One region of the Sulfitobacter aestuarii genome, then DNA from elsewhere that is predicted to be linked to it. Evidence: riboswitches for the same ligand, from Rfam matches in the RefSeq annotation. Region 1 holds a riboswitch; the other holds the start of a gene.

What was found. Region 1 has a riboswitch for thiamine pyrophosphate ahead of thiD (bifunctional hydroxymethylpyrimidine kinase/phosphomethylpyrimidine kinase). Riboswitches for the same ligand answer to the same signal wherever they lie in the genome.
Positions count from the first base shown of each region.
Region 2: another riboswitch for thiamine pyrophosphate. It lies ahead of thiB (thiamine ABC transporter substrate binding subunit); the one in region 1 lies ahead of thiD (bifunctional hydroxymethylpyrimidine kinase/phosphomethylpyrimidine kinase).

Region 1 covers NZ_JBHUMP010000003.1:357,610-362,016, reverse strand. Annotated here, with positions in the region: gene ACFSUD_RS06245 (di-heme oxidoreductase family protein) at 1-861, opposite strand, end outside; gene ACFSUD_RS06240 (imelysin family protein) at 978-2,240, opposite strand; TPP riboswitch at 2,455-2,555, shown strand; gene thiD (bifunctional hydroxymethylpyrimidine kinase/phosphomethylpyrimidine kinase) at 2,617-3,426, shown strand; gene ACFSUD_RS06230 (FAD-dependent oxidoreductase) at 3,428-4,407, shown strand, end outside; gene thiS (sulfur carrier protein ThiS) at 4,407-4,407, shown strand, end outside.
Region 2 covers NZ_JBHUMP010000001.1:350,943-355,349, forward strand. Annotated here, with positions in the region: gene ACFSUD_RS01795 (thiamine/thiamine pyrophosphate ABC transporter permease ThiP) at 1-664, opposite strand, end outside; gene thiB (thiamine ABC transporter substrate binding subunit) at 640-1,617, opposite strand; TPP riboswitch at 1,651-1,752, opposite strand; gene aroC (chorismate synthase) at 1,845-2,954, shown strand; gene ACFSUD_RS01810 (DMT family transporter) at 2,966-3,907, shown strand; gene cobO (cob(I)yrinic acid a,c-diamide adenosyltransferase) at 3,967-4,407, shown strand, end outside.

The sequences.
Region 1 (4,407 bases):
CCAGACCACCTGCGCGCGCCCGGAGATACCGTCATTGTCGCGGTCCTCGGGGTCGGCCCCGGCGAGGATATCGGCCGCCGGGATCGCCTCGAGCAGGCCGAGGCCGATCATCTGCGGCGCGATGCGCGGCGAGAGCATGGCGTCATGCGCGAGCGGGCCATAGCCGAGATCGGCGGCGGCATAGGTCGGGCGGCGCAGTCGGGCTGTCTCGCCGTCGGAGAGCGCGACCTCGACCTCCTCGTAGCTGACTTCCAGCCGGTATTCGGCCTTCTGGCCCTGCACGGCGAAATCCTGCAGTTGCCCGCCATAGACCGGATCGGGGCGGCTGCGCGGGGTTTCCTCGCCGACGGAGAGCAGGAAGGCCTCGATCTCGCTCATCGGTTCCTCCGGCGTCGCGGGAACGGAGATCCGCAGGAACATCGAAACGGCGCTGTCCTGCGGCCCCTCGGGCGGATGGCCGCGCCCGTCCTTGAGGTGACAGCGCTGGCAGGAGCGGGCGTTATAGAGCGGGCCGAGCCCGTCCGAGGCCAGGGTCGAGGCGGGGGAGGAGACCCAGAGCTTGCGAAAAAGCGCGTTGCCGAGCTTGAAATCGAGTTCGCGCGCGAAGGAGATATTGCCCGAGGGCTGCGAAAAGGCGTCGGGCGTATTAATGGCACGAACCGAGGCGGCACCGCCGGGGCGGGATTCGAATTTCTCGGCCTGCGAAAAATCCTGCGTCAGCGCGGTAACTCCGGCGATCCGCTCCCGTTCGGCAGCGCTGCGCGGGGTGATGTCGAGATGCGGCTGGCTCAACGTCGAGAGATCTGCCGCGCCCGGCTGGGCCAGACACAGGGTCAGGAAGGCAAGGGTGGTGCATCTCATCCGCGCGATGTCCCGCTGTCTCGGCGGGCGCCGTCCCGCCTGCATCGTCAGAAAGATCGAAGGGAGGGCTCCCCCTTCGGGCCCGGGAAAGACGGCGCTTCCCCGTGCGGCGCGGCTTACTGGAACACCGCGTCGGGATTGTCGAGGCTGTCGGAGCCTTCGAAGCCGATCTCCTGCGCCCCGAGTGCCGTGACCGCGCGTTCGATCGAGCGGGTCTGCGCCACCAGCGCATCGACCGCGCCCATGATCAGCGCCTCGCCAGCGGCATTGTCGCGCGCCAGCATCTGGTCGTAGGAGAGCCCGGCTTCGGCGGTGGACTTGATCTGGCCGAGCTTCAGCATCGTGTGATCGAGATCGCGGCGCAGCGCGTCATCGACCGCGCTGTCGGCCTCCGCCACCAGGTCGGAGAGCGAGGCGCCGGTGACCACGCTGCCGTCGATGCGGACATATTCGCCGAGATAGACGTTCCGCATGCCGAGCCCGTCATAGTAATGGCTGTTGTGGGTATTGTCGGAGAAGCAATCGTGCTCTTCCTCGGGGTCGTTGAGCATTACGCCGAGCTTCATCCGCTCCCCGGCCTGCTCGCCATAGGAGAGGCTGCCCATGCCTGTCAGCATCGCCGAGATCCCGGCGGTCTCGTCTTCCAGCACCTGCGCACGGGCGGCGCCGCCTTCGGCCCATTGGGCGCTCATGTATTCGAGATCCGTGATCAGCAGGTCGGTGGCGGCGAGCAGGTAGTCGCCGCGCCGGTCGCAATTGCCGTTGCTGCAAGTCTCGCCGCTGGCGTAATCGGTCCAGGGCCGCGCGCCCGCGCCATGCTCGGTGCCGTTCAGATCCTGCCCCCAGAGCAGGAATTCGATGGCGTGATAGCCGCTGGCGACGTTGGATTCGACCTCGTCGGCCTCGTGCAGAACCTGCGCGATCAGCTCAGGCGTGATCTCGCCTGCGTCGATCTCCTTGCCGGAGAGGGTGAAGGTCGGGTTGGCGATGACGTTGAGCGCCGCATAATCGTTTTCATCCGAGACACCGCCGTAGCTGGCATCGACGTAATCGATCAGCCCCTCGTCGAGCGGCCAGGCATTCACCTTGCCCTCCCATTCATCGACGATCGGATTGCCGAAGCGGAAGACTTCGGATTGCTGGTAGGGCACCCGCGCGGCGATCCAGGCAGCGCGTGCGGCCTGCAGGGTCTGCGGCGAGGGGGTGGCGATCAGTGCCTCGACATGACCGCGCAGATTCCGCGCCGCCTGCAGGCTGTCGCCATAGGTCGCCTCGGCGATGTCGGCATAGGTGGTGAGCACCTCCTGCGGGCTGGCGGCATAGGCGGCGAGGGGGCTCAGCGCGGTGCCGGCCAGCGTGAGAAGCAGCGCATGTTTCATGTGAAAATTCCTTGTGTCGATGCCACGGATGGGCCGCGTTCGCGGTTGAATGGGAGTCGGCATAAGTTGAGCAAAAGACTAAGGCAAGTCAAAACCCACTAATTTAGTCGGATAATTTGCAAGTCTGCCCCCGTGCCGTCCCATCACCTGCGAAAAAAGTTACCCTGCGTCAGTTGCGGGGGATTGCCGCCCGTTTGAACATGGGCTAGGCAGGGCGCATCCGTCGGGGTGCCCTCAGGGGCTGAGAGATGCTTGCACCGACCCGTCGAACCTGATCCGGGCAATACCGGCGTAGGGAACGGGTAAACATGCGCCGACAGGCGCCTTGCACGCCTCCCCCATGCCGTATCGCCTTGACCAATTTTGGAGGCGAGACATGGCCGGAAGCGGTCCCATAGCATTGAGCATTGCAGGCTCTGACAGCGGCGGCGGTGCCGGGCTGCAGGCCGATCTGAAGACATTCTCGGCGCTGGGCGTCTATGGCGCCAGCGTGGTGACGGCGTTGACTGCGCAAAACACATGTGCCGTCACGGCGGTGCATGAGGTGCCCGCAGCGATGGTAGCGGCGCAGATGGCGGCGGTGCTGGAGGATCTCGACGTCAGGGCGATCAAGATCGGCATGTTGTTTTCGGCACCGATCATCGAGGCGGTGGCGCGCGCGCTGGCCGATTATCCGCATCCGGTGGTGCTTGATCCGGTGATGGTGGCGAAATCCGGCGATGTGCTGTTGCAGGAGGCGGCGATCGACGCGATGCGCGGGCTCTTGTTCGCGCAGGCCGATCTGCTGACTCCGAACCTGCCGGAGGCGGCGCGGCTGCTGGGCTGCGGCGAGGCGCGGGACCTTGTCGAGGCGGAGGATCAGGGCCGGGCCTTGCTGGCGCTGGGGCCGAAGGCGGTGCTGATCAAGGGCGGTCATGCGGCGGGGGAGATCTGCACCGACCTGCTGATCCGTCCCGGTCTGGCACCGCTGGAGCTGAGCGCACCGCGTATCGCGACGAAGAACACCCATGGCACCGGCTGCACCTATGGCGCGGCAACCGCGGCGTTTCTTGCACGCGGGCTGACGCTGGAGGCGGCGGTCGGCGCGGCGCATGAATATCTGCAGGGCGCGATACATGCGGCGGATCAGCTGCAGATCGGCGCCGGGCACGGGCCGGTGCATCATTTCTACCGGGTCTGGGGCTGAGATGCGCAAGATCACCATCATCGGCGGCGGCGTGGCCGGACTCACGGCGGCGCGCAGCCTGCGGGACCGGGGCGCCGAGATCACGCTGATCGAACGCGGCGACGGCATCGGCCCGCAGGCCTGTTCCTGGTGGGCCGGGGGCATGCTGGCACCGTTCTGCGAGGGCGAGAGCGCCGAGGAGCCGGTGGTGCGGCTCGGGCAGGAGGCGGCGGATTGGTGGGCGGAACATACCGGCGCGGTGCGTCGGGCAGGCTCGCTGGTGGTATCGGCGGCGCGCGATCAGGCGGATCTGCGGCGCTTTGCGCGGCGCACGACCGGGTTTCGCGAGGTGTCCGGCGCGGAGATTGCCGCGCTTGAACCGGATCTCGGAAGCCGGTTTTCGCGCGGATTGTTCTTCGAGGACGAGGCGCATCTGGCGCCGCGGCTGGCATTGCGGGCGCTGCGGGACGGGTTGGCGCGCGATGGCGTGCGGTTCGAGCGCGGCGAGGCCGATCCGGCGGAACATGCGGCGCGCGGGCTGACCGTCGATTGTCGCGGTTTCGCGGCGCGCGACACGCTGGCGGATCTGCGCGGCGTCAAGGGAGAGATGCTGGTGCTCTCCTGTCCTGACGTGACGCTTTCGCGCCCGGTACGGCTGCTGCATCCGCGCATCCCGCTTTACGTGGTGCCGCGCGATGACGGGATCTTCATGCTCGGCGCGACGATGATCGAGGGCGCCGCCGGACGTCATGTCAGCGCGCGCGCCCTGCTGGAACTGCTCAGCGCCGCCTATGCGCTGAACCCCGCTTTCGGCGAGGCCGAGGTGCTGGAGATCGGCGTCGACAGCCGTCCGGCCTTTGCCGACAACCTGCCGCGCATTCGCCGTGCGGGTGATCTGATCAGGGTCAACGGGCTGTACCGCCACGGCTTCCTGCTGGCACCTGCCTGCGCGCGGATGCTGGCGGAGATGATTTTCGACAATGTGCAACCGGAGGTGATGGA
Region 2 (4,407 bases), on a different contig from region 1:
TCGCCAGTTCCAGCGTGGTCGCGCGCGGTCCGCCGCCAAGGGTCAGCGCCACCGCAAAGCTGGTCAGGCAGATCACGAAGATAAGCGCCAGGGCTCCCGGCACGACCTGGCGCAGCAGGGGCCACTCGAGCGTCAGAAATGTTGCCCGCGGGGTCAATCCGAGCTGCGCGGCAAGGCGGAACCGTTCCGCCGGGATCGACTGCCAGCCCTGCAGCAGCAGCCTTGTCGCGAGCGGCAGGTTGAAGAAAACATGCGCCAGCACCACACCGTGCAATCCGTAAATCGAGAGGCTCGGCAGGCCGAGCTGACCGAACAGCGTGTTGAGCCAGCCGCTACGCCCGAAGACCGTGAGCAGCCCGAGCACCGCGACAATCACCGGGAGGATGAAGGGCGCGCCGAGCAGGGTCACCAGCATCCCGCGTCCGACGAAGCGTCGGCGCGCCAGGGCCCGAGCGACCGGCACCGCCAGTGCGACGGAGATCAGCGCGGACAGAACTGCCTGCCAGATGGTGAAACGGATCGCCGCCCAGTCGGCCGCCCCGAGGCCGCGACCGAGTTCGGCGCGCATCAGCACCGCCAGCAACGCCAGCAGGATCAGGACCGCAACGCCGAGCGCGGCGGCCCGCCCCGCCCAGGGCCTTATTGCGACAGCGCGCCGAGCCATTCCTGCAAAGCTTCGTCACGTACCGTGGGGATATCCTCATTCGGCAACAGCAGCGCCTTCTCAGGCGCAATCAAGGTGTCGAACCCGGACGGCAGACCGGCTTCCGGCATCACCGCCGGGTACATCCAGTTGGTGGTTGGCAGGATTGATTGCGCCGTATCGGAGACCATGAAGGCGATGAACCGGTCGGCCAGATCGGGTTGGTCGCTGCCCGCCAGCTTGCCGACGACTTCGACCTGCAGGTAATGGCCCTCGTCGAACGCCGCGGCGGTCTTGCTGTCATCCTCCTCGGCAATGAGATGGTAGGCCGGTGAGGTGGTGTAGCTCAGCACCATGTCGGCCTCGCCTTCGAGAAACAGCCCATAGGCCTCCGACCAGCCCTTGGTCACCGTCACCACATTGTTGGCCAGCCCCTGCCAGATGGTCTCGGCTTCGTCGCCATAGGCCGCCTTGACCCACATCAACAGCCCGAGACCCGGGGTCGAGGAACGCGGATCCTGAATGACTATCTTCAGGTCGCTTTCCGCCAGGGCGCGGAAGTTGCCGGGTGCCTGCAGGTCCTTGTCATGCACGAATGCGAAATAGCCCCAGTCATAGGGCGCGAAGACGTCATCCCGCCACTCGATCGGCAGGGTATAATCGGCCTCCACATCGCTTCCGGCGAAGAGCCCCGTCTCCTTGGCGGCAGCGATCAGGCTGGTGTCGAGCCCGAGCACCACATCGGCCTCGGAGCGGGCACCTTCCAGCTTCAGCCGCGCCAGCAGCGCGGCACCGTCGCCCATGCCGACAAATTTCAGGTCGCAGCCGCATTCGGTCTCGAAGGCCTTCTCGATCTGCGGCCCCGGCCCCCAGTCGGACACGAAGCTGTCATAGGTATAGACTGTCAGTTGAGGGGTTTCGGCGAGCGCCGCCGAGGCCCCGACGAGGCCCGCTGCAAATGCAAGATACTTCATGGCATCCTCCTCTGCGGCGAAAGGTGCAAGGCGGATGCAGCTCCGGACCTTCCCTTCGCCGGTGTTAACCGGTTCAGGTTCAACGGGTCCGCGCATTGCGCGCATATCAGCCTTGCGGCCCCCCGAGGTGAGCCAACAGGTAGGGCGGCACGCAGGCTTATGCAAGCCATATCCCCTTGAGAGACCCCGCGCCGGGCGATATGCACAGGGCAACAGGAGTGCCGTTCATGTCGATCAACAGCTTTGGCCATCTATTCCGCGTTACAACATGGGGCGAAAGTCATGGCCCGGCGCTCGGCGCGACCGTCGATGGCTGCCCGCCGGGGGTGAAGATCGATGCCGAGATGCTTCAGCATTGGCTCGACAAGCGCAAACCGGGGCAGAACAAATACACGACACAGCGGCGCGAGGCCGACGCGGTGAAAATCCTGTCGGGCACGTTCGAGGGCGTCACCACCGGCACGCCGGTGCAGCTGATGATCGAGAATACCGATCAACGCAGCAAGGATTACGGCGACATCAAGGACAAGTTCCGCCCCGGTCACGCCGACATCACCTATTTCCAGAAATACGGCATCCGCGATTATCGCGGCGGCGGGCGCTCTTCGGCGCGCGAGACCGCCGCGCGCGTGGCAGCGGGCGGGCTGGCGCGGGAGGTGATCCGCGCCATGGCGCCGGAGGTCGAGATCACCGGCTACATGGTGCAGATGGGCCCCCACAAGATCGACCGCGACGCCTTTGACTGGGACGAGATCGCGCGCAATCCGTTCTGGGTGCCCGACGCGGGGGCGGCAAGCGAATGGGCCGACTATCTCGACGGGCTGCGCAAATCGGGCTCCTCCGTCGGCGCGATCATCGAAGTGGTGGCGCGGGGCGTGCCCGCCGGGATCGGTGCACCGGTCTATGGCAAGCTCGACACCGATCTCGCCGCGGCGATGATGAGCATCAATGCGGTCAAGGGCGTCGAGATCGGCGAAGGCATGTCCGCCGCGATGCTCACCGGTGAACTTAACGCAGACGAGATCAGCATGGGACCGGAGGGGCCGGTCTATTCCTCCAACCACGCGGGCGGCATTCTCGGCGGTATCAGCACCGGACAGGACATCGTCGTGCGTTTCGCAGTGAAGCCGACCTCGAGCATTCTGACCACCCGCAAGACCGTCACCAAGACCGGCGAAGACAGCGAGATCATTACCAAGGGCCGTCATGACCCCTGCGTCGGGATCCGTGCAGTGCCGGTTGGCGAAGCGATGATGGCCTGCGTGATCCTCGATCACATGTTGCTGCATCGTGGACAGGTCGGGCAGAACCGCGGACAGATCGGCCCGCAAGCGTGAGGCAGGTCTAGGTGGCAAAGGTCGAGGATTTCTCCGCCCGTCCGGCCCTCGGTGTCGGCCTCAAGGTCACGGCGATCCTGCTTTTCACGTTCATGTCGGCGATCATCAAGGCCACCGCAGATGAAGTGCCTCCCGGTGAGGCGGTGTTCTTCCGCTCCTTCTTCGCCATTCCGGTAATCCTGATCTGGCTCGCGCAGCGCGGGCAGCTTGCCTATGGGCTGAAAGCGAAGAACCCGATGGTCCATGTCTGGCGCGGGCTGTTCGGTACGACCGCAATGGGGCTGACCTTTGCCGGCCTGGGCCTGCTGCCCCTGCCCGAGGTCACAGCCATCGGCTTCGCCGCGCCGATCTTCACCGTGATCCTCGCCGCTGTCCTGCTGGGCGAGCAGATCAGGCTCGTCCGGGTGACCGCGGTGGCGCTCGGGCTGGTAGGCGTGATGATCATTCTCTGGCCGCGTTTCAGCGATATCGGCACGATGGAACAGACCGCGACGATCGGTGCCCTGCTGGTCCTGATGGCCACGATGATGCGCAGCCTCGTGCAAATCCACCTGCGCCAGATGGTGCAGAGCGAACATACCGCCGCCATCGTCTTCTATTTTTCCGTCACCGCCTCGCTGCTGGCGCTGTTGACCCTGCCCTTCGGCTGGGTCGTGCCAAGCTGGGAAACCGCGGCGCTGCTTGCGCTGGCCGGGTTGATCGGAGGGGTCGCGCAGATCCTGGTGACCTCCTCCTATCGTTTCGGCACGGTGTCGATGCTGGCACCCTATGATTACACTTCGATGCTCTTCGCCATAGTGATCGGGTATTTCTTTTTCTCCGAACTGCCGACGATGGTGATGCTCGCGGGAGCGCTGCTGGTCATCGCCGCCGGGGCGCTGGTGATCTGGCGGGAAAGCCAGCTCGGCATGGACCGGTCCAAGGCGCGATCGGTCACCGATCCGAAGGCCTGAGGCTTTACCTCGCCGCCCCAGCGCATATGGTGCGCAGAATTTTGGACAAGGAGAACCCCATGTCGGACGCAGACCAGGACGCCCACAAACAGAAGATGCAGGCCCGTCAGGCCGAGCAACGTGCGAAGGTCGCAGAGCTTCAGGATCCGGAGAAGGGGCTGGTGCTGGTCCATACCGGGGCGGGCAAGGGCAAATCCTCCAGCGCCTTCGGCGTGGTGATCCGCGCGCTTGGCTGGAAGCAGAAGGTCGGGGTGGTGCAATTCATCAAGGGCAAGTGGAAGACCGGCGAGCGGCTGTTCCTCGAAGACGTCGGCGGCGTCACCTGGCACACGATGGGCGATGGTTTCACATGGAACACTCAGGACAAGGAGCGCGACATCGCGGCTGCACAGGCCGCCTTCTCCAAGGCGCGCGAGATGATGCAGAGTGGCGAGTTCGACCTTGTGGTGCTCGACGAGATCAACATCGCCATGCGCTATGACTATGTCAGAGTGGCCGAG